Regions from separate parts of the Lederbergia sp. B243.17 genome, predicted to be linked through region 2. Evidence: riboswitches for the same ligand, from Rfam matches in the RefSeq annotation. Region 2 holds a riboswitch; each other region holds the start of a gene.
The links. A riboswitch is a leader RNA that binds a small molecule or an ion and turns the genes downstream of it on or off. The one in region 2 is predicted to bind cyclic di-GMP.
Positions count from the first base shown of each region.

Region 1: linked by a shared signal. The riboswitch ahead of AC0TWI_RS07505 (methyl-accepting chemotaxis protein) and the one ahead of AC0TWI_RS10020 (chemotaxis protein CheX) in region 2 are both predicted to bind cyclic di-GMP.
Region 3: linked by a shared signal. The riboswitch ahead of AC0TWI_RS18665 (anti-repressor SinI family protein) and the one ahead of AC0TWI_RS10020 (chemotaxis protein CheX) in region 2 are both predicted to bind cyclic di-GMP.

Region 1 is NZ_JBWBKF010000039.1:46,152-54,369, reverse strand. It holds gene AC0TWI_RS07505 (methyl-accepting chemotaxis protein) at 1-1,824, opposite strand, end outside; cyclic di-GMP riboswitch class I at 2,077-2,183, opposite strand; gene AC0TWI_RS07500 (MurR/RpiR family transcriptional regulator) at 2,688-3,542, opposite strand; gene AC0TWI_RS07495 (ROK family protein) at 3,546-4,448, opposite strand; gene AC0TWI_RS07490 (N-acetylmannosamine-6-phosphate 2-epimerase) at 4,450-5,139, opposite strand; gene AC0TWI_RS07485 (acetylxylan esterase) at 5,280-6,191, opposite strand; gene AC0TWI_RS07480 (carbohydrate ABC transporter permease) at 6,327-7,157, opposite strand; gene AC0TWI_RS07475 (carbohydrate ABC transporter permease) at 7,158-8,033, opposite strand; gene AC0TWI_RS07470 (ABC transporter substrate-binding protein) at 8,101-8,218, opposite strand, start outside.
Region 2 is NZ_JBWBKF010000055.1:56,344-64,561, forward strand. It holds gene AC0TWI_RS10015 (glycoside hydrolase family 3 N-terminal domain-containing protein) at 1-381, opposite strand, end outside; gene AC0TWI_RS10020 (chemotaxis protein CheX) at 778-1,239, opposite strand; cyclic di-GMP riboswitch class I at 1,320-1,415, opposite strand; gene AC0TWI_RS10025 (OsmC family protein) at 2,074-2,520, opposite strand; gene AC0TWI_RS10030 (hypothetical protein) at 2,551-3,285, opposite strand; gene AC0TWI_RS10035 (DEAD/DEAH box helicase) at 3,321-7,130, opposite strand; gene AC0TWI_RS10040 (BglG family transcription antiterminator) at 7,447-8,218, shown strand, end outside.
Region 3 is NZ_JBWBKF010000089.1:5,917-14,134, reverse strand. It holds gene AC0TWI_RS18685 (LPXTG cell wall anchor domain-containing protein) at 1-297, shown strand, start outside; gene AC0TWI_RS18680 (DUF5658 family protein) at 367-672, shown strand; gene AC0TWI_RS18675 (TVP38/TMEM64 family protein) at 695-1,315, shown strand; gene AC0TWI_RS18670 (helix-turn-helix domain-containing protein) at 1,350-1,673, opposite strand; gene AC0TWI_RS18665 (anti-repressor SinI family protein) at 1,751-1,891, opposite strand; cyclic di-GMP riboswitch class I at 1,920-2,010, opposite strand; gene AC0TWI_RS18660 (cache domain-containing sensor histidine kinase) at 2,418-4,160, shown strand; gene AC0TWI_RS18655 (response regulator transcription factor) at 4,138-4,860, shown strand; gene AC0TWI_RS18650 (ABC transporter substrate-binding protein) at 4,960-6,228, shown strand; gene AC0TWI_RS18645 (hypothetical protein) at 6,320-6,964, shown strand; gene AC0TWI_RS18640 (carbohydrate ABC transporter permease) at 6,991-7,887, shown strand; gene AC0TWI_RS18635 (carbohydrate ABC transporter permease) at 7,877-8,218, shown strand, end outside.

The DNA of each region.
Region 1 (8,218 bases), on a different contig from region 2:
TATTTTCGTTGTAGCCTCTAGAACTGAACCCTTAATTTCTCCAAAGGCTTTTCCACTTTCATCAACAAGTTTCATTCCTTCTTTGGCAGATTTCGCCCCTTGATTTACAAAACTCATTGAATCTTCAATGCCAACTTTTATGTCATTAATTATCGTATTGATCTGCAATGCTGAATGGCTTGATTGCTCTGCAAGCTTTCTTACTTCATCTGCCACTACAGCAAAGCCCTTCCCATGTTCGCCGGCTCTTGCAGCTTCAATTGCAGCATTTAAAGCTAATAGGTTCGTTTGCTCTGAAATGGACTGTATGATTAGGCTTATCTGGCCAATTTCGTTCGATTTCTCATTCAATACGCTAATTTTTTGGGCAGAAGAGGTTACATTTTTATCTATTTCACCCATTTGCTTTACGGTATGATTCACAACTTCACTGCCTTGTTTAGCGGATTCGGCTGAATGGTGGATCGTATCCGTAACATTTTTCATACTCAATGTAACATCATCAACGTGCTTAAATACTTCATTGATAATATCTACTGCATTCTTCATAGCGGCGTTCTGATCGTCAGTTCCGCTGGCAACTTCTTGAATTGATTCCGTGATTTGATTGGAGGCTTCTTGATTCTCGACTGAAGAAGCAGCCAGCTCCTCAGATGTAGCCGACAATTGCTGCGATTCAAGCGATATCTTTTTCATTGTCTCTTTTAAACTACTAGCCATAATGTTGTAATTCTTACCCATCTCTCCAATTTCATCATTTGACGTAACCTTGACTAATTGGGTCAAATCACCTTTGGACATCGCTAGAGATAAATCACTAATACTTTTGATTCTCCCCGTTATCCTTAAACTAAACAAGATGGAAATGAGCACAGATATAACAGCGAAAATCCCGCCGATAATGAATATTTTGGAGCGCACAGAATTTGCAGTAGCTAAAAGTTCACTCTTCTCAACAACAGCGATATATTTCCAGCCTTCATTTTTTGAGGAGACTGTGTTTAACACATAGTCTTTTCCGTCAATTTTTGTTTCAAATGAACCATCTTTACTTAAATCCTTTAGTTCAGGAACGTTAAGCTCAGAAATTGGCTTAAAGTTCATATCTGGATTCTTTGGATGTGCAAGAATAGTTCCATCACCTTGCGCTAAAATTACATATCCATTTTCACCTATGCTGATTTCCTTAATAATATCGGTCAAACCTTCTAAACTAACATCCAGGCCTAGCACTCCGGCTGGTTTTCCGCCTTTTTCAATCGCAACGACATTACTTACAATAATTCCTTCAATCCCAGTTGCGGCATAGGCACTTGTTAATTTTACTTTCCCTGGTTCTTCAATACCGGTAGTATACCAAGGGCGGTCTCTCGGATCGAAACCAGCCGCTACAGGCCCCTCAGGATATTGTACATATCCCCCATCGGATGTGCCCATATAAACATAAGCTGCATTAGGATGACTTTTACCGAATTGATAGAGTACATTATATATTGCTTTTTCTTTCTCCCCATTTGTTGAAGGGGTCATGTTGATTGTCTCTTCTCCTGGTATATCTTTATAAGAGGTAATGCTTGAATCAGCACTTACTACCTCTGGGTTGGTAGCTAATAAATTTACATTCTCTCTAATAGAATCAAAATACAAAGAAATTCCATTATCTACCTGTTTAATTTCTCTTTCACTAGCATTGATATAATCTTTTTGAGTTATATCACCAACCGTTTTATTAACTAAAAAGCCAATTAAAATAACAGGTACTAGTGATAAGAGTAAGGAAAAAATTAAAAACTTTGCTTTAAATGAAAATCCTTTTCTATTCATGTCTCCTAACCTTTCCATTTTTAATTAACCCAAGCACAAGATTCCTGCTGCTCCATAGTCATTACATGCTTATTTCACTACTGTCTCATCCCTTTTCCAGCAAAATTATTACCCTACATTCACAATTCACGAAAAAGCAACACAGGTTTATGTAATTAATTTTTATTCCTGGGATTAGAATTGCAAAAAAAAAACTACTCTATGAAATATAGAATAGCCAAACAAAGGATAATAATATGCATTAATCCACTCTTTGGTAACCAGGCGATCATCGTTTAGATTACGGATTCATCCATCTCTAAACCTTAGACCCTAGGCTTTGCGTCCTACCCTTTCGGAATAGTTTGCCTTTATCTTCCATATAACTAATACTAAAATCACGCTTGACCATAATCTCACATAATCCGACAAATTTCAACATTTTTAGCAAAAAAGGTAATCTTTTTCAAATTAGGAATGTTCTTTACTGAATGAACTTAAATGGTTGCAACTAGTTCAGAAGTCGGATATTGCTTGTAGTTTCCCCACAGTTTTCCTATGAAATTAGGTCACTAAACTAATATCGGACTGGAATAACAATTTTTAATAGGCTTTTTGAAAACAATATTGTTTGGTACCAAAATAGATTCTTATACTGCACATCCACATAGCCCAAAAGTACTAGAAGGGAGCCTTCCATAAGCCCCCTCGCCTTATGGGATAAAACACCTAATTCAGGAGAGAAATTTAATATATAATTGTCCTTTCTTCCCTTACGTCTTGTTTTCGTATTTCTCATTCAAGCATCTATAGCTCTACGCAAAAAAAGGCCTTGCAGCAATTCGTCGCTGCAAAGCCTCGTTGAAGGAACTCTAAAAACTACCTTATACCATCTTTCCGGTTACCGATTTAGCGGTTCTTTCCTTGTTCGTGATCGATTCCTCTTTCGTCCGCTTAAAATACTCTGCATATAAGACATCCAATAAATAGAGCTGAGATATTTTCGCGCTGATGCTCCCACCCTGAAGAGGGCCTTCGTTGGCACCGCAAAGCAAGGTGACATCTGAATACTCAGTGATGGGAGACTTGGCAAACCGGGTGATCGAGATGACAGGACATTTCCGTTCCTCAAGCACTTTGGCCACGGCTATTGTATCTTTTGTCGAGCCTGAATACGAGATGAGGATAGCCGCGTCCTTTTCTGACGACAATGAAGCAGACATGATCTGCAAATGGGAATCAATCGAACACTCGGTTTTATTCGAAATTCTCATGAACTTATTTTTCCCTTCCATTGCGGTCATCAAAGACGCCCCTACCCCGAAAAAGTGAATTCTCTCAGCCTTCACCAAATAATCAATTGCCCGAGAAACCTCATCTTCCTGCAAAAGGCTGTGTGTTTGCTCCAGCGCATTGACCGTTGCACGCAACACCTTGGATGACAATTCCGGAATGCTGTCCTGCATTGTAATTTCATTCGAAAGCTGAGGGGTTTCATCTTCCAAGGTCGTACTGTGCGCTAGCGCAATCTTAAACTCCTGATATCCTTTGAAACCCATTGACTTGCAAAAACGGAAAATACTCGACTCTCCTACCCTGCAAACATCCGCCAAGTCTGTGATCGACATGTACACGACGCTCTTCGTATGCTCAAAGATATAGTCGGCAACCTTTTTTTCCGTATTTGTAAAAGACTGATACCTAGACTTCATTTTAGAAAACAGATCTATATTCGCCATCGTTTACTCCTTCGCAGAGGATAGGAGGTGCAGTGAGGCTGCGCCCAACGCACCCGCTTTATTCCCAAGTGCCGCCCTTCGGATTTTCACATCAGAAAAACTCACCATCACCATATCTTTCAACCGTTCCTCTATCTTTTCCAGAATGGTTTCCTGCTCCATGACACCGCCGCCCAAAATGATGGCCGGTGGATTGAAAATGTGGACGAGTGTCACCAGACCGAGCACAACTTCCTCAATCCAGCGCTCCACAACACCTGCCATTCCGGCATTTTTCTGCTTATACAAGGTGAAGATCGTTCTGCCGTCTGTCATATTCGGATTTATGGACCGGGCCTCCCTGATAAGTGCAGTCGTTGATGCATACATCTCATAACAGCCTTGTTTACCGCAATTGCAATCGAGCCCGTAAGGATGCGTAATCATATGCCCCATCTCACCAGCAATTCCACTTTTGCCGCCATAGATGCCGGAATCAATAATGATCGCCCCGCCAATTCCGGTTCCATACGTCAGACAGATGAAATCATTCCACTCTTTCCCGGCACCGAAATATTTCTCTCCAAGCGCTGCCGCATTCACATCGTTCTCCACTTTCACCGGCACCTGAAAACGTTCCTCAAGCAGCGCTTTCACTTTCATCCCCGTATAATTCGGTATGTTCTCATTCGCATATAAAATCGAGCCATCCGCCGGGTTCACTTGTCCGGCAGTGCTAATGCCAATCGCATCAAATCCATTATGATTCTCTATTATACTAGAAACCCTCTCAAAAAGATGGGGGCCACCCTTTTTGGCATCAGAATCATATTCCTCGAAGAGATCGATCTGTCCAGCAGCATCAGATCGGCAAAGCTTAATTGAAGTGCCACCTATATCAACGCCCAATATTTTCATCGCTTTCATCTTACTGTATCGCCTCGGAAAACCTGCGGGTAATTTCCATCGGCCGCGTAATCGCTGTACCGACGACTGCCGCGTGAACGCCTCTATCAAATACTCCGCGGAGTTGCTCCGGCGTCCAAATCCCGCCTTCTGCGATAATTGGCACCGGAAAATTCTTCACTAATCTCTCTACCAGTTCCATATTGGGCAGCTGGGTATTTTTGGTCTCCTCGGTATATCCGCATAATGTTGTGCCGATACAATCGAAGCCTAACTCATAGGCAACAGCAGCATCCTCATATGTGGCACAGTCTGCCATGAAAAGCTGATTCGGATATTTCGCCCGAACTGCCGGGAACAGCTCCCTGACTGTATTCCCGTCCGGCCGCACACGGAGCGTTGCATCCATCGCAATAATATCTACACCCTCCGCATACAAAAGATCGACCTCCGCTTGTGTCGGCGTGATGAACACATCACAATCTCCATAGATCTTTTTGATGATCCCGATGACCGGCAGTTTTGTGACAGTCTTGATTTCCCGGATGTCCTCCACACTATTCGACCGAATGCCCATCGCTCCACCGAGTTCCGCCGCCTTCGCCATCCGCCCCATGATAAACGGGCTGTGCAGCGGCTCCTCCGGCAAGGCCTGGCATGAGACGATCAATTGACCTTTAATAGCTTGCAAAATCATATTATTATTTTTCATAGATTTCCTCTCCGATGTATAGATGATTATATAAAATGGCGATTGTCTCAACGATCATCTCTTTGAACCTATGAATCTCCTGCGAAACCTCATGGACATTTGGCTACCTGGGACGCGTGTCCATGTTTATGAATGCAGGCTTACATACCTTGTATTTGTTGATGAATAAAGGCCATCTTTTTTTCTTCATGAAATGGAATCGGCTCATGTATATAGTATGGATAAGTGCAAATATCTTTACACTTACTCGCGATATGGTTAAATGCTCCAAATGCAGTCGACGGAGGAGTAACCGAATCTTTTAAGCCTATTGACATGAGTACAGGCACTTGAATACGCGGACAAAAATACAGTGCATCCACATAAGCGATAGATTGCAGGATCGCTTCCTTCGCTTTTCCTTCTGGACTATGATATTTCATGTAATTAATAATCTCCATATACGGGCCAGATAAAGCGATAGCCAATGCTCTTTCCATATGAGTAATGAACGGACAATCGCTAACGACAAATTGTACTTTCTTTTCCAGTCCTGCAGCTGCTAAAGCTAATCCTCCACCCTGCGATGAGCCTGCAACCCCCAATGTGGTTGGCTTGACAGGAGCACTTGAAAAAATCCAGGTTAATTGCGCAATGATATCACGATATACATTTGTATAGTAATAGGATTCCTTTTCCATGATGCCAGAAGTCATCCATCCAGCAACTCTACTGCCATTTGGATAATTGGCATGGTCAGGAGAATCGCCTTGCCCCCTTACGTCAAATGCGATAACCGTTATACCTTGAAGTACCCATTTTAAGTATTCAGAGGGCAACCCTCGTCCACCTGTATAGCCATGGAAACTCACAAGGATCGGTCCCTTGTCTCTATTAGTCGGTCTGATCAAGATCCCTTTTATCGGCGTTCCATCCCAACTATAAAGGGTGAGGTCTGCAACATCGACAAGAGGAATCGGATACTCTATCCAACGATAATCTACGGAATACTGAGAGTTTATGATTCGTTTCTTTTCTATCTCCCAGAAGGTATCGAAGTCAGGGGGGCTTATTCTTTAATGTCGGCGTATAGATAGCTAACTCTTCTAACGAATAATCACCAATCAATCGACTCACTCCAACTCACCCTTCTCTGTATAGAGATGCATGGAAAAATAACCCTATTTTTTCAGCGATCATTCAAACACCTACTCCTTTACAGAACCAGCTGTCGATCCTTCAATAAGCTGTCTTTGGAATAGCAAGTAAAATATTGTAACCGGGATGAATGACAGTACTAGCCCGGCATACAGCGCTCCCCAATCTGTATGGTATTGTTGAACCATCATGATATTCGCCAATTTAACAGGCAATGTCTTTAAATGATCGTCTGTTATCAAGATGAGAGCTAAAATATACTCATTCCAAATTCCTACGAAATTGAAGATCGCTGCAGAGATTAATCCTGGTTTCGCAAGTGGAAACATTACCTTCCAAAAAAGACGAAACTGTCCACACCCGTCAATAATCGCAGCTTCTTCTAATGAATCGGGAATTTGATTGAAGAAAGCGATTAACATAAAAATCGTAAAGGACAATGAATAGGCTACATACACTAAAATCAGACCTGGAATGCTATTCACGAGATTTAGACTATTCATCAACAGAAATAAAGGAGCCATTGCCAAAAATGTGGGCAGCATGAGACCCATTAAAAATACATTTCGAACAACACCTCGAAATCTGAATTTCTTCCTGCTCAATACGTAAGCAGCCATGGCTGAAATAACAACGATTAATGCAACAGTAATCGTTGTTACAATTATACTGTTGATAAAACCACTGCCTAAACCGGCCTCGCCCCAAGCATTTCGATAATTGTCAAATGTGATTTCTGCAGGCAGGGTCAGCGGCTTTAATAAAATATCAGCAGATGATTTAACAGAGTTAACAAACACCCAAAGAACAGGAACAATGATCAAGATTGAAAGTATGATAAGAAAAAGATGTCCGCTAATTTTTTTGATGACTCTACGCATTTATCCTTCCCTCCTCGTTATTCGCAAAGTCAGCATCGATGCAATGAGTGTAAGAATTAGAAATATAACCCCCAACGCTGACGCGTAGCCGAAATTAAAATTGGTAAAGGCTTGTTCGTAGATATAAAGTGAAATCGGTTGAGTAGACCGATTTGGTCCCCCGCCTGTCAACAACTGCGGCATTTCAAAAACCTTAAGTGTATTTATCAAAGTGAAAATAATAACGACCTGCATAATATCTTTTAACATAGGCAGCGTGATGTAGATACTCTTTTTAAAGTTTGTTGCTCCATCAATCTCTGCAGCTTCTAAAATATCCTGTGGGATATTAAGGATAGCCGCTAGAATCAAAATGCTGTAAAAACCAACCATGGCCCAAACATTTACAAACACAACACTTCCAAATGCAGTTTCAGTCCTTCCCAGCCACTCCGTCATGAGAAAATCAAGGCCAACCAAATCAAGCAAACCATTAAGCATGCCGTTCACTGGGTTTAAGATTGTAGACCAAAGCATCGCAATAGCCACGCCTGGAAGAATGTAAGGAAAAAAAGTGATGGATCGATAAATGTTTAACCATCTAGTCCTTAGAAAATACGAGATGGATATTGCAATTATAGTCGATAGAATTAATACTACCGGTACCTGAATCAAGATATACTTACCAGTAACCTTTAATGAGTTAATAAAGATCTCATCTTCTAGCATTCTTTTATAATTTCCTAGACCTATCCATGTTTTTGTGCCAAGCCCACGCCAGTTATATAAACTCATTAATAGTGCGTTGAAAGAGGGATATATAACAAATACCAGATATAAAATGGAAGCGGGTAATAGGAATAGAAGAATAGACCATCTTTCGCTTTTATTTACCATCCGAGAGCCCAACCTTTCAAAATAGAGAGGCCTAAGAACTCTTAGACCTCCCCCTTTAAATATATAATTACCAGGAGTATTCAACCTTCTCTATGTTGTCATCCTTTCGAGTCTGTTCCGCAAACTTTTCTGCTTGTTTAGCGAACTCTTCTGGGGTGATTTCTCCCAGCATTAGACTTTGATAA
Region 2 (8,218 bases):
AACAGGAGGCTTGCCTTTCCCTTCCCGTGCTGCCGGGTCGGGCTTCGCTTGGATGGCGATCCGATCTGAATACTTTCCATCCGACACTTCGATGAAGGTTTTTCCTGGTTTTCCGGTTACGGTTACGACGCCGCTTTGATCCACTTTAGCGACATTTTCATTTGTTGATGTCCAAGTGAGGTTTTTCGAGGCACCCATGAAATGCCCCTCCCCATATACATGAACCCCACGAAGCTGCAACTTTTCGCCTTCAAGCTTGGCTGTAGATTCGGGAAGGTTCTGCAAAATAACCAGGTCGCTTACATCCTGATTTTCGGCAGCTTGTACAACTTTCCCTCCGCCTACTGCACCCGCAGAGAGAACAAGTGCTGCAATGATAATTGGAACTAATAAGTATTTTCGCAAAATCACCAATGATCTTCCCCCATCTCATAATGTTAATTTTTTTGAATCTAAACCCATTTGCATTGCAGACTGGCAAGTTGGTATCGATTCCCCAGAGAAGCCCTTCTTGCTAAAATCCGTTTTCACTCCCTCCCTCCTTGAAAACCTTTTCATTTCCACTCTAACGAATCCGCATAAAATTTTCCATGATTCAGAAGTACCTTCCCACTCAGCATTCATGCAAATAATCCAACTTTTGAACTGTTACATATGAACCGAACATACGTTTGCAACCGTTTGTATCCATATTATCTCCAATATCGTCTCTATGCAATCTTTATTTATTTTTCCAAAAATAAAACCCTGCAGAGTATTCTCTGCAGGGCAACATCGTTAATCGATTAATAAATAGATATCCAAATCTCCGCAATTCTCCAGCACAACACCTAGCCGTATTGCTTTTTCGTAGCCTGACAGCTTCGTATCTCCTTCAAAAATTGTCGGAGATGTAATGTCCGTTGAAATTCCGTCCGTGGCGATGATTGTAGAAAGGGAACCGGCAATCATATTGCCAAGCTCACCGCTGAATGAGACGAGCATCTCTCCTTCCACCGGCATTCCGAACATCGCTTCTGCGACTGATTTGAATACGTCCGTGCCGCCAGAGATTATCAACTTACCTTTCACATCTCCAATGATGCCGATCAGCACTCCGAATTGAAGTTGCAGGGAATTCCCTAATAAATCCGGTTGCTTCATTTCCTGTTTAATCGGCAAGATTGCTTTTAAGGATGTATACGTACCATTGAGCAAATGCCCGACAACTTTATTCCTGTCTGCAAGTGAAACAGCCACCCATCTCCACTCCCCTTTCAATGAAATTAAAAAAAGGCTTCTCCGCAAAAAATACAGAATCAGCCAATCATTCAGTAGTGTTTGGCAACCTGGCAATCATAGCGCGACTCTCTTCATCACACCTTAGACCCATAGCTTTGCGTCCTGCCTTTTCAGACAGTTTGCCTTTTACTAAATATGAAAAATGTCTATATCCTTTTTACTATAAAGTCAATCAAAAGACAAGGTTATCCGCTATATTTCTTCCTATTTCAACAATGTTTTTATCATTTCAGGTCTTTTGACCTAAATCTAATGGGGTAGCTAAAAACTTGTTCACGTGATTCCCCATCATGAGATAGAGTTGGAAAGTTCATTTCTTTCGAAGCTATAATCATTCATCTATTCGATTGCTGTTATATTGGAATTAGGATTGGGCAGCGAATCCGGGGGGAAGTGATCGCCAATAGCGGAAGCAATCAAGTTCGAAGGGATCAGGCAGAAGATACAAGCGGCAATCTGACTCTTTAATTTGTTAGCGACGAGGACGTGGCCCAGACATGCGGGGACTACCCGGTTGCTGGGGCAAAAGCGTTCGCTGGGCTCAGCCCCGACCCCAAGATAAATATTATTGCCTTGACGCAGAACAGGTAGGGATAAACCAGTTGAGGGATGTTGAAAATTTCCGCCGAGACAATCAAAGAATCGGATACCTCCGAAGTTTTTCCCTTCTCGCATACTGGGATATCGTAGACCGGTGGATGATTGTATCGACAGACTCGGGGACGACAGGGGGAATTCATAATCTCTTTTTATGCTGCGCCCCATCTTGAGCGAGATGGGGTGCAGTTTTTATTACTTTTTCTTCCATTCGCCTTTTAAGGTGACACCAGCGTCTTTCAGCAAATTCCACAAAGGGCAACGCTTTTCGACCGTTTCCTTGAGCCTCCGGATTGCCTCGTCCTCTTCATCCGTATCCAGAATCACTTCAACCGTCACGGCTTGAAAATAGGTCTGAACCCCTTCTACTCCTTTGAAGCCGCGCGGATCGAGAGTGCCATCCGTTTCATAGTCGATGCCTCTATAGCTGAAGTCTTGCTCCTTGGCGACATAGGCGATCATGATTGAAGTACATGCGGACAAGGCGCCAAGGAAGTATTCCAGCGGATTCGCCCCTGCATTGGAACCGCCGAGCCGCTCAGGTTCATCTACGATAAATGGCGGCAAATCGCGCACTTGGACAATATTTTTTAACTTGGATTCCAAACTTCCGCTCACAGATAAAGTCGTTACATTGCTCATAAGAAAAACTCTCTCCCTATTCAGGTATTTTTATAAAACTTGCTTGTCAAAAATCTGTTTTTCCAATGTTTCATCCCACTGGTTTATCAGCGTATTCCAGACCCTGACATATTTCCGTTCGTTCCCGGTATGATGAAGCTGAAATTCATAGCAGGGGATGTTGATCTCTTGCACTTCTGCCACCCCGGCTATTCTCTCGACCTCCACTTGCAGGGATCCTTCCTCGCCGTCCTCTTCTGGCAAAAGCGTGCTGCTCAAAAACTCCTTCACAATCGATTCATCAAGCATGGACACATCGACCTTCTCTGCAGAAAGGTGTCGGTACTTTTCAGAGCTGCTGCCCGTTTCAGTGCTTTCTCCGCCTTCACTCGAAAAAAAACGATGATGTGCCGGACTGTAATAAGCAGTCTCCTTTTCCTGCTCAGGCGGATGGACGAAAATACCGTTCTCGAGCAGGCTCTCACCTTTGTCCGTGATCAAAAAAACATCCTTTTTCCTTTCGATCATGCCCGTGAGCATCATCTTCTGAATCAGGTCCTCGACAAACAAAGGCTCGACCATCAAAATATCACTGACATCCTCGGCTGCTGATAGTTCCAACTGCTGGAATGAAAGCAGCAGCATCTTCATCAGCACATCCATCTTTGATCGCTTCACCGTCTCAAATTCGATTTCCACTTCATAAACCGGCAGCACCCATTGTTCCGATTTTAGCAGCTGTACGCCAGGATCCTTTAACAGCTCTGCCTTCAGTTGCTCTTGCATCAACGTCCACCCCCTTTTGAATCTATCCCAGTACTTTAATGCGTTGCCGCAACGGTGGACAAATTCTTGATTGCCTGTTTGTTTTTGACGTGTTGATAAAGCCGTGTGTACATCGTTTTAGCGGCAGGATTTTTCGGCCGCTTGGTAAACATGTCGGAGCTGCCGATAATGACAAGAAGTTCCCGAGCGCGGGACAGGGCGACGTTCAGACGCCGGTAATCCTCGGCAAAGCCAATCGTGCCGCTCGGCTGGTCGTGGTTCCGGACGAAGCTCAGGACGATCACGTCCATCTCCATCCCTTGGAACTTGTCGACGGAGCCGGTGCGGCAATGCAAATGTCTCGGTTTTACGTTCTGTTCGATCAGCCGGTCAATCCGCTTCACCTGTTCTCCGTAAAAGCTGATGATCCCGACACTTTTCTTTTCTTCCAAGCCAATTTCCCCTTCGTTTTTCGCCTCTTCTACTGACTTGTCCAAAGCGGCGAGCAGCTCCTCAATTCCTCCGAGCTCGGCCTCATTGTATAGACTTGTCCCGCCTTTTACCTTCGCTTCAAAGAACGGCGGCTTATTGGGAACGTCAAGCCAGACAATATGGTCCTTCCTGTCAAAGAATCGGGTTTCAAGCTTATGATCGCGAATATCATCCGAATTTTCTAGACCGCATTTCAAGCTGTAGTCCCCTTCTTCGTAAAACGGGGCGATCGTCTCCATGATCTCCTCATGCATTCGGTATTGGATCCCGAGCATCGTCTTGTTTCCTTTCGGCAAAGTGCGGAACAGCCGTTCAAACAGCGATTCCTTCAAAAGCTTGCGCAGCTCGTTTTTTTCATGCTCATCTTCTATTTCTTCGACGAATTCCTCCATCGTTTCCCTGCCGACAAGCGGCGGCAACTGATGGTGGTCACCAACCAGGATAATCTTCTTTCCCTTCAACATCGGCAAAAGAAGCTCCGGCGGCGTTGCTTTTGATACCTCGTCAATGATCACCACGTCGAACACCGGATAATCCTCCATGAATTCACGCCTTGCTGATGCTACACAGGTAGTACCGATTACGTTCGCATACTTTACATACAGCTTGCGGATTTCATCCAAATCATACTCGCTCGCTTCTTCGAGCAGTCCGAGCCATTGATTTTGCAGAGATTTAATAACCGGAATCCGTGCCTGCTCCTTCTTCACACTTTTCGCTTTTTCCGCCAAATGGGCGATCGTTGTCAGCTTCTCCTTGTATACGAATTCCGGTTTTTCTTCCAATAATGATGAAAGCATGGCAATCCGAGCTTCATGATCTTCTATGCCTTTTTTACATGTTTCGCGTTCTGCCCGCTCCTTTTCCAAAACGGCTTGCCAACGGGTGATCCGCTCTTCCGCCTTCTCAGCCAGCAGTTTCCGCTCCGAAAGTGCTGTTTCCGATTCGGCTACAACAACCTTTCTCCTTTCAAAAAGGGAAAGCATCCTCTCTCCATCGGCGATTTCCTGATCAATCGCATCCCGGTCGGCTCGAACGTCAGCGGTCTCGGCCAGGCTTGCCAATTCGGCCTTCAATTGATCGAGCTGCCCTCTGCTCTCAGCCATCTCTTCGCGCAGCCTCTTCTCTTCTTCTGCAAAACCCGGCAGTTTGTCCGCCACTTCTTTGGCTGTATTAGCTTTTATCAATGAAAACTTCTCGGCCGCTTGCCTGCGTGAGCTGACCTTGATGCTCTCCAGCCGCTGCCCGACTTCTTCCTTTTTCCCGAGCAGAAAAGCGACGTTCTCCGCAATCCGCGACAAGAGTTTCGTTTTTCTTTCGTCCCGGTCAGGCAGGGCAAGTACGGACTTTGTGCCGGGGGAGACGATGAATCGACCAATTTTATCGATCATGTTCGTCATCTCTTCCGGTGTCGGGTAGCGGCTGTCCCGTCTTAACTGGATCGTATCCACAGGATAGCCGCAAGATCCCAGCAGCTTTTTCAGCATCTCGGTTGCCTTCGTAAGCCGGGTATCAATCCCTTCCCAGTCCAGATATTCCTGCGAATAGATTTCAGTCTGGATATCGCTGATCCGTCTGCGAAGCGCATTGATTTCCAGGCCCACCTGCAAGCTTGGCTTCACTCCGAGTGAATCCAACAACTGTTGGAATGCCTCGAGCTTGCGGACCCCCTTCATTTCTTCAAGAAAACCGAGATGCGCTCCCGTCGTTTTCCGAAGATCTTCCGCTTCCCTGGCCAACCTTGCGTATATGCCATCAGCCGCTTCAACTGCATCCTTTGCCTGAAAATAAAGGAGTGTTTTCCGGCATGCGGCCACTCTTTCGGAGAGCAGTTGCATCTCCTCCTCAACAGACTGGGTGATCGCTTCCCGTTCAAGCAGAGCGGTCAACGCCTCCATATCCGTTGCAGCGCGGAATGCCTCCTCCTTTGCAGTTGCAAGCTCCTTTTCCGCTTCCTCCATCAGCTCAGCCTTTTCATTATCAACACTGCGGAGCTCCTTCAGTTTCTCTGACCGTTCCTTGACTTCCGCTTCCGCCGTCTTTTTTAGTTCTATTTTTTCCTCAAGGGCCGGCAACTCGAGCTGAAGGGCCTTTTTCTCTTTTTCGATCCTATCCAGCTCAGCGACAAGTTTTGATTCTAGTGCTGATTGTTGGCCATCCTGTTCCTTCAGCATCGCGAGTGTTTCTTCTTTCCAATGAAGGGCCACATTTTCCTCGATGAACCGTTTCCCCTCTTCCTCGATGCTTTCTGTACGGCCATAGCGCAGAATCCGGATGCCGGGATCGGATAAAAGCCGGCCGAGCGCATTGTCGACGGCCAGGTTCGACTGGGAAGCAACGAGCGTCCGCATCCCCGCTTTCACAAGCTGATGGCAAAGTTCGGAAATGACTGTCGTTTTCCCCGTCCCGGGCGGTCCCTGGATCACGTATAAATCTTTGGATGACATCGCCCCAGTCACCGCTTCCCGTTGAAACTCATTCAGGTTATGGTGAAAGTCCAGCTCCAAGCGCTCGTTCGTGACCTGTACGACTGGCCGCTCTTCAAATAAGATCTTCTCGAGATTCGGATTCGCCGCCATACCGTACTGCAAATCCTTGAAACCTTTTCGCAGCCGGCGCACCTGGCTCAGCTGGGCAAAATTGCTGAAAACCACTTCCCCCGCATGCTCAGGTAAAAGCGTTCCCTTCCTTGCAAGTCCCTGGTTTTTCCGGCTCAGTTCAATTTTTACTGCCATCCGAGAACGGTCAACATCGACTACGGTTCCGAGATCCTCCTTCTGTCCTTTCAGCTTGGCGCTGAAACCGGTGACCGCTGCCAGTTGCTTTCCATTCAGTCCGCTGCATACAAGAGAAAGGCGGGTGAAGTTTTCGTTGATCACGCCATGAGAGAATTTGGCATGGATGTCCTCCACATCGGCGTTCTTCTCTTCAATTCGCAAATACCCTTCCCAGCTTGCAATCCGCTTCTCAACATATTCCGATCGTTCCTTCGCTACCGGGAGCCGGCGCAGGCTGTTGTACAAGGGCAGCGGCATCGGCACATGTCCGCCAATCATAAAGGAGAGCCGAGCGGAGTGGCGGCGGTTCGTCCGGACAGGTTCCCTCCGGCCCTTCACCCTGAAATTGATAGCGAGAAAACCGTCATTTTTATAGAGGCAATCCATCACTGCCACGCGGCCGTCAAGCAAGCGGGACAGCGGACCATTTGTCTCATTGTCAAAGAAAAAAGAGAACGCCATTGTCTCATCCTTCTCTGGCAATCTCTCGATATGTACATCAAAATGATTCTGCAACGAAAAAAACTGCCCCTCGTCTGCAGCCCACTTTGCCAGCTCACCCCGTACTCGATGTGTCAAATCCAAGCGGCACTTCATCATCATTCACCTCCCCTGGTCTGTCCTTCGCGGCTTTATGCCATCATGCATACTGAAGAGACTGCGGCGTTTACTAAATAAGAAAGCAGCATATAGATCGACGCGGATCGTAAATATGCTGCAGTTATAATTTTTTCCTTACGTATCTCCTCATACGGCGCATTTCCCCTGCGCTCGTTCCATTAAGTCACTATCCTTCATTATAACAAAAATACGGCAGGGTGGGTATGGCCGACGGTTGAATGGGTATTGCATTTGCTTCTCCCATCCGGAATCGTTACACTTTTTATATTAGACCCAGAGTAGGTGCACAGGAATGCTTAACCAACGACAAAAAGATTTATTAAGGCTCTTGCTCATCCATGAATCCGGGGTGCTGCAGGTAAAAGACGTGGCCCATCAGCTCGGATGCGGCGAAAAAACTGTCCGGAATGATTTGGACAGAATCGAGACATATCTGGAAGGCTTTCCAGCTGTTTTGCTGCAGCGCAGGCCGGGGATCGGGATTTCTATCGAGTGCACGGAAGACGACCGCACAAAGATATTGAAGCAGCTGCTCACAAACGAACATAAAACGGCCGAAGAGCGTCTGATGGAAATCGCCTACATAATGCTAACGTCGAACAAAGCGCTCACACTGCAAGAGCTCGCCAAACGCTATTATGTTTCCAAATCGGCAATCAAACTGGATATGGATGCAATTGCAGTCTGGCTGGCACGGTACGACCTTCAGCTCGTTTCCAAACAAGGGGTGGGCAATGTAATCCAAGGTACCGAATTGAAAAAACGCCATGCACTCGCCCATTTATCCGGCATTCTTCCAATCCTTACTACACAGAAAAGCTATGTTTTGGATTTGTTCCTTCCATATGAAATATCGACTGTTCGCAAAGCACTGCTTGAGCTGTCTAAACGATTCAGTCTTCCTTTTACCGACGCAGCGTTAGAGAGCCTCCAGGTTCACACGCTTATCATCATCAAACGCTCACGCCAAGGAGCTCACGTTTTTGTTGAGCCCCAGGAAAAGGAGCGTGCACTCGCTCAAAAGGAATACCAGTACGCCAACTGGCTTTTCAACCGAATAGAGG
Region 3 (8,218 bases), on a different contig from region 2:
GATGGAGACCCAGACGGAGAAGGCCAGCCTGGGCAAGATCCTGATGAACCTGAAAAGGATGGCGACGATCAGGGCGATGATAAGACCGCGTTGCCGGGCAATAACAGCGGCGACGGCGGAAATTCTGGAGTTGGAACAGGTGGAAGTGCCACTGCCGCAGCAGGCACAGGACAGCCATTGCCGAATACAGCGACAAATATGTTCAATTACATGCTTGGCGGCGGAGTGCTTATCTTGCTTGGTCTCGCCTCATTGATACTTGCGATGCGAAGGAAAGCAGGAGGCAAAACATTATAAAAGAGAATTGGCGGCGATCAGCCGCCATTTTTTAATTCAAATAAGAAGAAAAGGATGAGGGCATTGGCAGTGCGCGCAAATAAAATCTTTTTTTTTCTGGCGATACTTAACTTTTTCGATGGGGTAGCCACCTATTTCGGCCTGCAATCCTCTATAATAGAAGAAAGCAATCCGCTTATGCTTATGGTCTACAATGCCGACCCGTTTTTCTTTCTCGTCTTTAAGACAAGCTTTTCCCTGATTGTGCTGCTGTTTATGTTTATTGACAGGTTAAAGAACAGCACGTGGGTCGTCGGCCTGGCAGCTGCAGCCTCGCTGTTTTATTCAGTCATTGCTGTGCTCCATGTTTTTTGGATCGGAAGTTGTTTTACATAAAGTCGAAGAGGGGGTTGTCCGTTTGAAAAAAATCATCATGATTGCGGCCGCGCTTTTGCTCGTTGGCTTTGCATTTTCACAAAAGTCGGCAATGATGGCTGCAATAGAATCCGGCAGAGGGACAGCTATCCTGATCAGCATTGTATTTGTTGCTTTGCTTGTATTCTTTCCAGTCGTTCCTTTCGCTGTGATTGCAGGATTGATCGGCTCGGTGTTCGGTGTGCTTCAAGGGACAGGCATCAGCTTAGCGGGCGTCATGCTTGGTTCCATTGCAATGTTCTGGATGGCAAGATACGGCTTTCAGGAATGGATGGAAAAAATCCTACGGAAATATCCGAAGGCAAGTGAATATGAGGGGTATTTCGAGGAAAATGCTTTTCTCAGCATTCTTGCACTAAGATTGGTCCCAGTTGTTCCTGCCCCGCTGCTGAACGTATTAGCAGGGATGAGCACCGTCCGCAGCCTCACATTTTTTGTCGCGTCTCTGCTTGGGAAAATTCCGGTTGTCCTCATCTTCACACTGGCGGGGAGTGTGTTTACGGACAGCAAATGGAGTGCGATCGCCATCTATGGTGTCTATTTTTTATCAATCATGATATTGATGACAATCTATTTCTACCGCAAACAAGATGAGGCAAAATAGAAAACGTTCTGTGGCGAAAGGGCCGACAGAACGTTTATTTTTTTTCTAATTTCCATTTATTGAACTCAATGAATTCCTTGAACTCCTGCTTGGATACGCCTGAATTCATCGCTTCCAGTACTAGTCGTTTCCATTCAAAGTCTAGCTCATCTGGAGCAATCACTTCTTCATCCAGTAGGACATTTACAGGTACATCCAGCACCTCAGATACCTTCTCTAAAAAATGAATTGAAGGATTTTGTTGTATGTTGCGCTCAATTGAACTTAAATAAGATTTGGCAACCCCCGCTTTTTCTGCTAGCTCTGAAAGCGACAGCCCTTTCTGCAGTCGATACTCCCGAATCCGTTCACCGATCATATAGAACACCTTCCTTCGCCTGAATTATAGCATATAACGAAGAGTATGTTCCATTTGCAGAACAGAAAAACATCCGTCTACTCCTTGCTCCTGATAGAATGACTGCGAAAAAATTCTTGAATCTCCTTTGGATCCATCCCAGCCTGCATAGCTTCAACGATGAGCGCAACCCACTCTTGGTCTAACCCTTCCACAGTAATTGCGACGACGTTCTCCATATGAACCTCCCGAATGTGAAGTGCATATTCAGGCAACCCAGCTTCCCTGGCTGCAGTTTGCAGCTGTAGGCCTGTGGCTTTGCGCATCCGCCTTTCGGTCAGAATTGCCTTTATTCTCAATACCGCCTTCGAATAGTTGTTGACCCCATTCTAAATGAAACCCAGTCAGTAAAACGTAGAAATTTGTCGTGATGAATTAAACAAATAGGTTGCTTTTTCAGCAAAATCTATATGAACGGGTGTCGAAAACTTTTATAATAAACTGAATATTAAAATACAAGTGAAAACAAATGTGAGTTCATGAAGAATTCAGTTTGTTACTGTCGAACATTTGGTTAAGAGAGGAGGTCAGTCTGTGAAAAAGGAGGCTTGGCACGGGAGCATGGTGAGGAATCTCTATGTCTGCAGGTGCAGTCTCTGTATGGGGTATCGAGATCGGTTTAGGCCTTGCAATTACTTTGATAATTGAAAGCAGGGCAATCTAGTATCAACATTTGTTACATAGTTGAGGGGGGGGAACAAGGACATGCGATCTAAGATTTTTATTACTTTCTCGTTGCTTATTTTGATACCACTTCTAATTATAGGGGCTGCTGTCCACCAAATATTTGCAGTATCGAAGGTTGAGGAGGTTACAAGTAATACGGAAAGTTCTATAAGACAGTTAAACAATAATCTTGATTTAATGATAGAGGATGCATCCAGATCGACTTTATCAATTCTTTATAACACACAATTGATCCAAATTTTAAAGCAACATCAATCCGCAGAGGATAAAACATACCGAAATCATGACCAGCAGACAGCATTTTCTTTGTTTCTTTCAGGAATGGTTTATAAGAAGGAGCAATTTAATGGCGTTCATGTGATTGCAAATAATGGCCAGGTTTTCAGCCATATGGGCGAAACGAAGGTGAAGGGGCAGATTAATCTGCAAAAGCAGAGTTGGTTTAGACAGGTGTTGGAAAGAGATGGGGCTTGGTCCATCTTTCCTGAAGATAATCCTGATTATTATCTCAATGAATCTAACAAATACATCAGTTTTATGAGGCTGTTAAAGGACCCTGCTAATCACGAAATGATAGGCATTGTAAAGGTGGACTTTTCAGCGGAGTATATGGATCGCCTAACATCTCAATTGCCAAGTGCCCATTGGCAAATCCTGCAGGAAGGGCAACCGCTGTTCAACAATCCGATGCATGATCTGGTTACGGTCTGTGGCATGGGCGATGGCTGGATTAAGAATGATGTAACCAAGGAGCAGTATCTATGTATGAGTGATGTCTCTACAAAAACAGGAATAGAGATTAAAACAACCATACCTAAGAGCTATATTTATAAAGATGTTTGGAATTTTGACCGTCTATTGGGATTCATCATTCTTGTCTGTTTACTCGTCTCATTGGTTTTGTCGTATTTTGTGTCAAACCATTTAATGCGCCCATTAGAAAATTTCAAGACGCAAATATTAAACCTTCAAAAGGATAAGCCTACCGGGAAGCTGGGTGTAAGTTCACATAAAGATTTTGCGTTTTTAGGCGATGCCTATAATGATATGTTGATTGAAATTCAGCAACTTGTAGAAAAAGTATATGTGCTAAATAAGAAGAATGCAGAATCGGAGTACAAAGCTTTGCAATTCAGAATGGATCCTCATTTTATCTTTAATTCACTTGAAAGTATTAATATGGCTGCTCTGCAGAAAAGGGAGTTTGAAATTTCGGACATGGTATCTGAACTCGGCAAACTAATCAGGTATCGGTTGAGAAGCGATAATGAGTTCGTCCTATTAAAAGAGGAGCTTGATTTTACAAAAACCTATGCCTCCATTATGCAGAAACGTCTGGCTGAAAACTTATTTGTTCTCTGGAATATTGATGAACAAGTTCCGTCCTATCAAGTTCCAAAATACATTTTGCAGCCTCTCATAGAAAATGCAATTTTACATGGGTATGAAAACGGAAAAATGACGATTATTGTGGATGCAGTAGAGAATGCAGGCCGCCTATATATTCAAATACAGGATAATGGTTCAGGAATCTCCAAAGAACGATTAGCTGCTATAAAAGAGACATTTGTTTCCCTGGTATCTACTAAAACTGACGATGGGAACAGCATTGCATTGGAGAATATATTTCAACGGATTAAATTGATTTATGGAGATTATGGAGAAATGCATATTGAATCGGATGCAGGTAAAGGTACAACAGTTACGCTCATAATACCAATATTGGAAGGTGGAAATTATGAAAAAGGTCATGTTGGTTGAGGATGAGAAAACGATCCGGGCAGGTCTGAAGATCTTGTTGGAGGAAGTGATAACTGGCTACAGGGTTTTATGGGAAGCCGAAAATGGAAAGCGGGCATCGGAGATTATTGCTATCGATATTCCCGATCTTGTAATAACTGATATTAGGATGCCGGAGATGACTGGATTAAAGTTCATCACACTCTTGAAAACAAAATATCCACAGGTTCCAGTCATTGTGATCAGTGGCTATGATGACTTTGCGTATGTCAGAGAAGCACTGAAATTAGGGGTGAAAGATTATTTGCTGAAGCCGATTAATAGAAAAGAGCTTGCTGATATCCTCGGAGTTCTTTTCAATGAGGGAAATGTGAATCGGACTCCGGAGGACTTGGGGAGCGAGCCTTTATTAATTAGAAACATCAAAGAGTTGATCCATAAGAACCTGGGCAACGATCTGTCGCTAAATTTTATCTCAAGTGCCTTGAGTATGCACCCGAATTATATCAGCCAACAATTCAGCCTGCATACGGAGATGAGGCTTTCCGACTACATCGTAAATCAAAGAATGGAGGCTGCAAAGCATCTTCTCGTAACAACAAATTTAAAAATATATGATATTGCTCATCTTACAGGTTATAAAAATCCTAAGCATTTCTCATCTGTTTTTAAAAAGGTAAATGGAAGAACACCACAAGAATACAGAGAAGGTCCTCATTAGTATTCTCTAATATGAAGTTTAGAAACCATTTCTGAGGATTGATGTATATTAAAACGCTTTCACACCTTATACACTGAGAATAAAGAAAGGGGGAAAAACATGAAAAAGTACCTGATTGTTATTCTTGCTTTATGTTTATCCGTTTTAGTAGGTTGCAGCAGCGATAAGGCAAGCAAAGACAAAAAAGTCGAGCTGACCTTCACCACTTGGGGCGGAGACCAGCATATCGCGATGTATGAGGAACTGCTGAAAGACTTTTATGAGGAGCATCCCAATATTAAAGTAAACGTCGAATCAATTCCTCATGGAGATTATCAACAGAAGCTATCCGTATTAGCGGCAGGAAAGGAACTTCCGGATGTAGGGTGGGTTGCTGAGCGGATGGTGCCGCAGTTTGTGAACAATAATATTCTCACGGATCTGTCAGATGTCGTAAAAGAAAAAGACTTCGATTTTGACGACTACATTCCGTCTACATTGGATTTATGGAAACATGATGATAAATTGCTGGGACTTCCATTCTCGACCCCGCCGATGATTATGTACTATAACAAGACGATGTTTGATGAAGCGGGACTTGAAACACCAACAGAGCTTGCACAAAAGGATGAGTGGACGTGGGAGCAGTTTGAGGATAGTGCAAAGAAACTATCTTCAGGAAGCGGCTCGAATAAAAAGTTCGGTGCAAGATTATTTAACGAATGGACCAATTTTGCGACGATGCCTTCACACACGCTATCATATGGAGGAAAAATCTTTTCAGATGACATGAGTGCATTTGAGTGGAATTCCCCTCAAGGTGTGAAAACATTTGAAATGCTCGACAGAATGATGTTTACAGACAAATCACATGTGCCTCCGGGCGAAAACATTAACTTTGAAAGCGGAAACGTTGGAATGTTTACGTTCATGTACAGCTATATTGCCAACGTCCGAGATATTACGGATTTTGAATGGGATATCGCTCCGCTTCCAAAAGGGCCTGAAGGAAGGGTACCGTTGCTGGGGCAAGCTGGAATCGCAGCATTTACAGGCAGTAAGCATCCTGACGAGGCAAAAGAATTACTCAAGTTTTTGAGCAGCAAACAGGGAATACAAGCGCAATCCGCTTTCTTTGTCCCACCAAGGAAGAGCGTGCTGGAATCAGAGGAATTTATTAATGTGCCGAATAACCCGCCAAAGGAGTCAATCCAGTTGGCTGTTATTGACCAGATGAATAATGGATTTACCTACCCGCTGCATGAGGATTGGACAAAAATCGAGGGTGAGATTGTAAAAGGATTCGATAAATTGTTCTCTCACTCCGCCTCTCCGGAAGAAATACTGAAAGAGATGGAAACAAAAGTAGATGCCATCTTACAAAAATAACAAGCGGAGAACGGAACTATCCGTTCTCTATCATTTTATGAGGTGATTTCAATTGGATACGAGCCTGAAAAGTTTAATTGAGGAAAAGGATATGGCGATCATTGTTAGCTTGCCTGAAAATCGAGTTGATTTAGCGGAAGCAGCCATCGAGGCAGGGGCAGATGCAATTAAGCTTCATATTAATGTCGACCACCGGGCAAGCGGGAATACGTTTCATGGATTGGAAGAGTACAAGGATACTTTTCATGCAATCAGACAGCTTTATACTGGCCCGCTTGGGATTGTACTAGGCGATAATGTCAATGAAGTAAATCAAGTAGATACCAGTAAATTAAAGAATATTGGCTTTACGTACTTCTCTTTATATTCAAAGGATATCACCTCTGATCTATTGCTTCAGAACAACCTTGAAAAAACTGTGGCAGTGGATCATTTGTTCAAACCGGAGATAGGCAAGGTCATCGAAAACTTTGATATTCAGGCTGTGGAGCTGTCGGTCGTTGAAAAAGAGGATTACGGAAAACCGCTCAACTTTAATGACCTTATTTTATATAAAAAATATAGGCTTGTTACAGATCTCCCGCTAATCATACCATCCCAAAAGAAGCTGGTACCGAATGATATGAGACCCTTGATGGAGGTTGGAGTAAATGCGGTTATGCTCGGCGCTGTGACGATCGGAACGACTGCGGAATCCATCAGGAAAACCGTCAGTGACTTCCGGAAAGTCGTCTGAAACTAATATACGCTAGGAATGATGATATGAAGAGCTTGAAACTAACCAAAAGTGGCTGGAAAGATGCCTTGACTGGCTGGTTCTTTATCGCTCCGATGTTTTTAGGATTTACAGTTTTCATGTTCGGCCCACTTGTATACTCTTTTTTCATGAGCCTGCACGATTGGCCGTTACTGGGAGAATCGACTTTTATCGGCTTAGAGAATTACCGCAACATGCCCAGCGACCCGTCCTTTGTAAATTCTCTGATCGTTACCTTTTTGTTTAGTCTGGGTCTTGTTCCTCTGAACATCATCCTCGCACTTCTCTTAGCAGCTTTATTAAAAGATAAGTTTTTTGGCATATCTTTTTTCAGAACTGCCATTTTTGTCCCGGTTGTCACATCCCTGATTGTTTGGGCAATCGTGTGGAAGTACCTTCTTGCTCCTGAGCTTGGGTTTATCAATCAAGCTTTAGGCGCATTTGGTATTCAAGGTCCATCCTGGCTGCTAAACAAGTCGACAGCACTGCCGGCGGTAATCATTATTAGCGTTCTGAAGAATGTCGGATTGAATATGATCCTGTTCTTAACAGCCATGCAGCAGGTTCCTGATGAATTGTATGAGGCTGCAGAACTTGATGGAGCTTCTCCGGCGAAAAAGTTTCGGACGATCACACTTCCACTCATCACCCCTACTGTGTTTCTAACGCTGATCATTACCACGATCGGGGCAATGAAAATTTTTGGGCAAGTGTATGTCATGACAAAGGGCGGTCCGAATGAGTCTACAAAAGTATTGGTCTATTATATCTGGGAAACTGCCTTCAAGCTGTTTGATATGGGCTATGCCTCTGCGTTGGCGTTCGTTCTGTTCTTTTTGCTGCTGATTTTCACATTGATTTCCTGGGTCGTAAGGAAGAGGTGGGTGTTCTATGAAGAATAGGAAAGCGATTGTCATTAAATACGTCATATTAGGCCTTATTACTATCCTGATGTGCGGACCTTTACTATGGATGCTGTCCACTTCATTAAAAGAGCCAACAAGGATATTCACTCAGTTTTTTCCGAATCCAATCAGATGGTCAAACTACTTGGAGGTTATTCAGCAGGGAACATTTCTAAAACAGTATTGGAACAGTATTTATATTGCTGCAATCGTAACCGTATTCGTTTTGTTATTTTCCTCAATGGCTGGTTATGCATTTGCGAGGATAAATTTTCCGGGAAGAAATGTTCTGTTCATCCTTTTGCTGAGTGTGATGATGATTCCACCA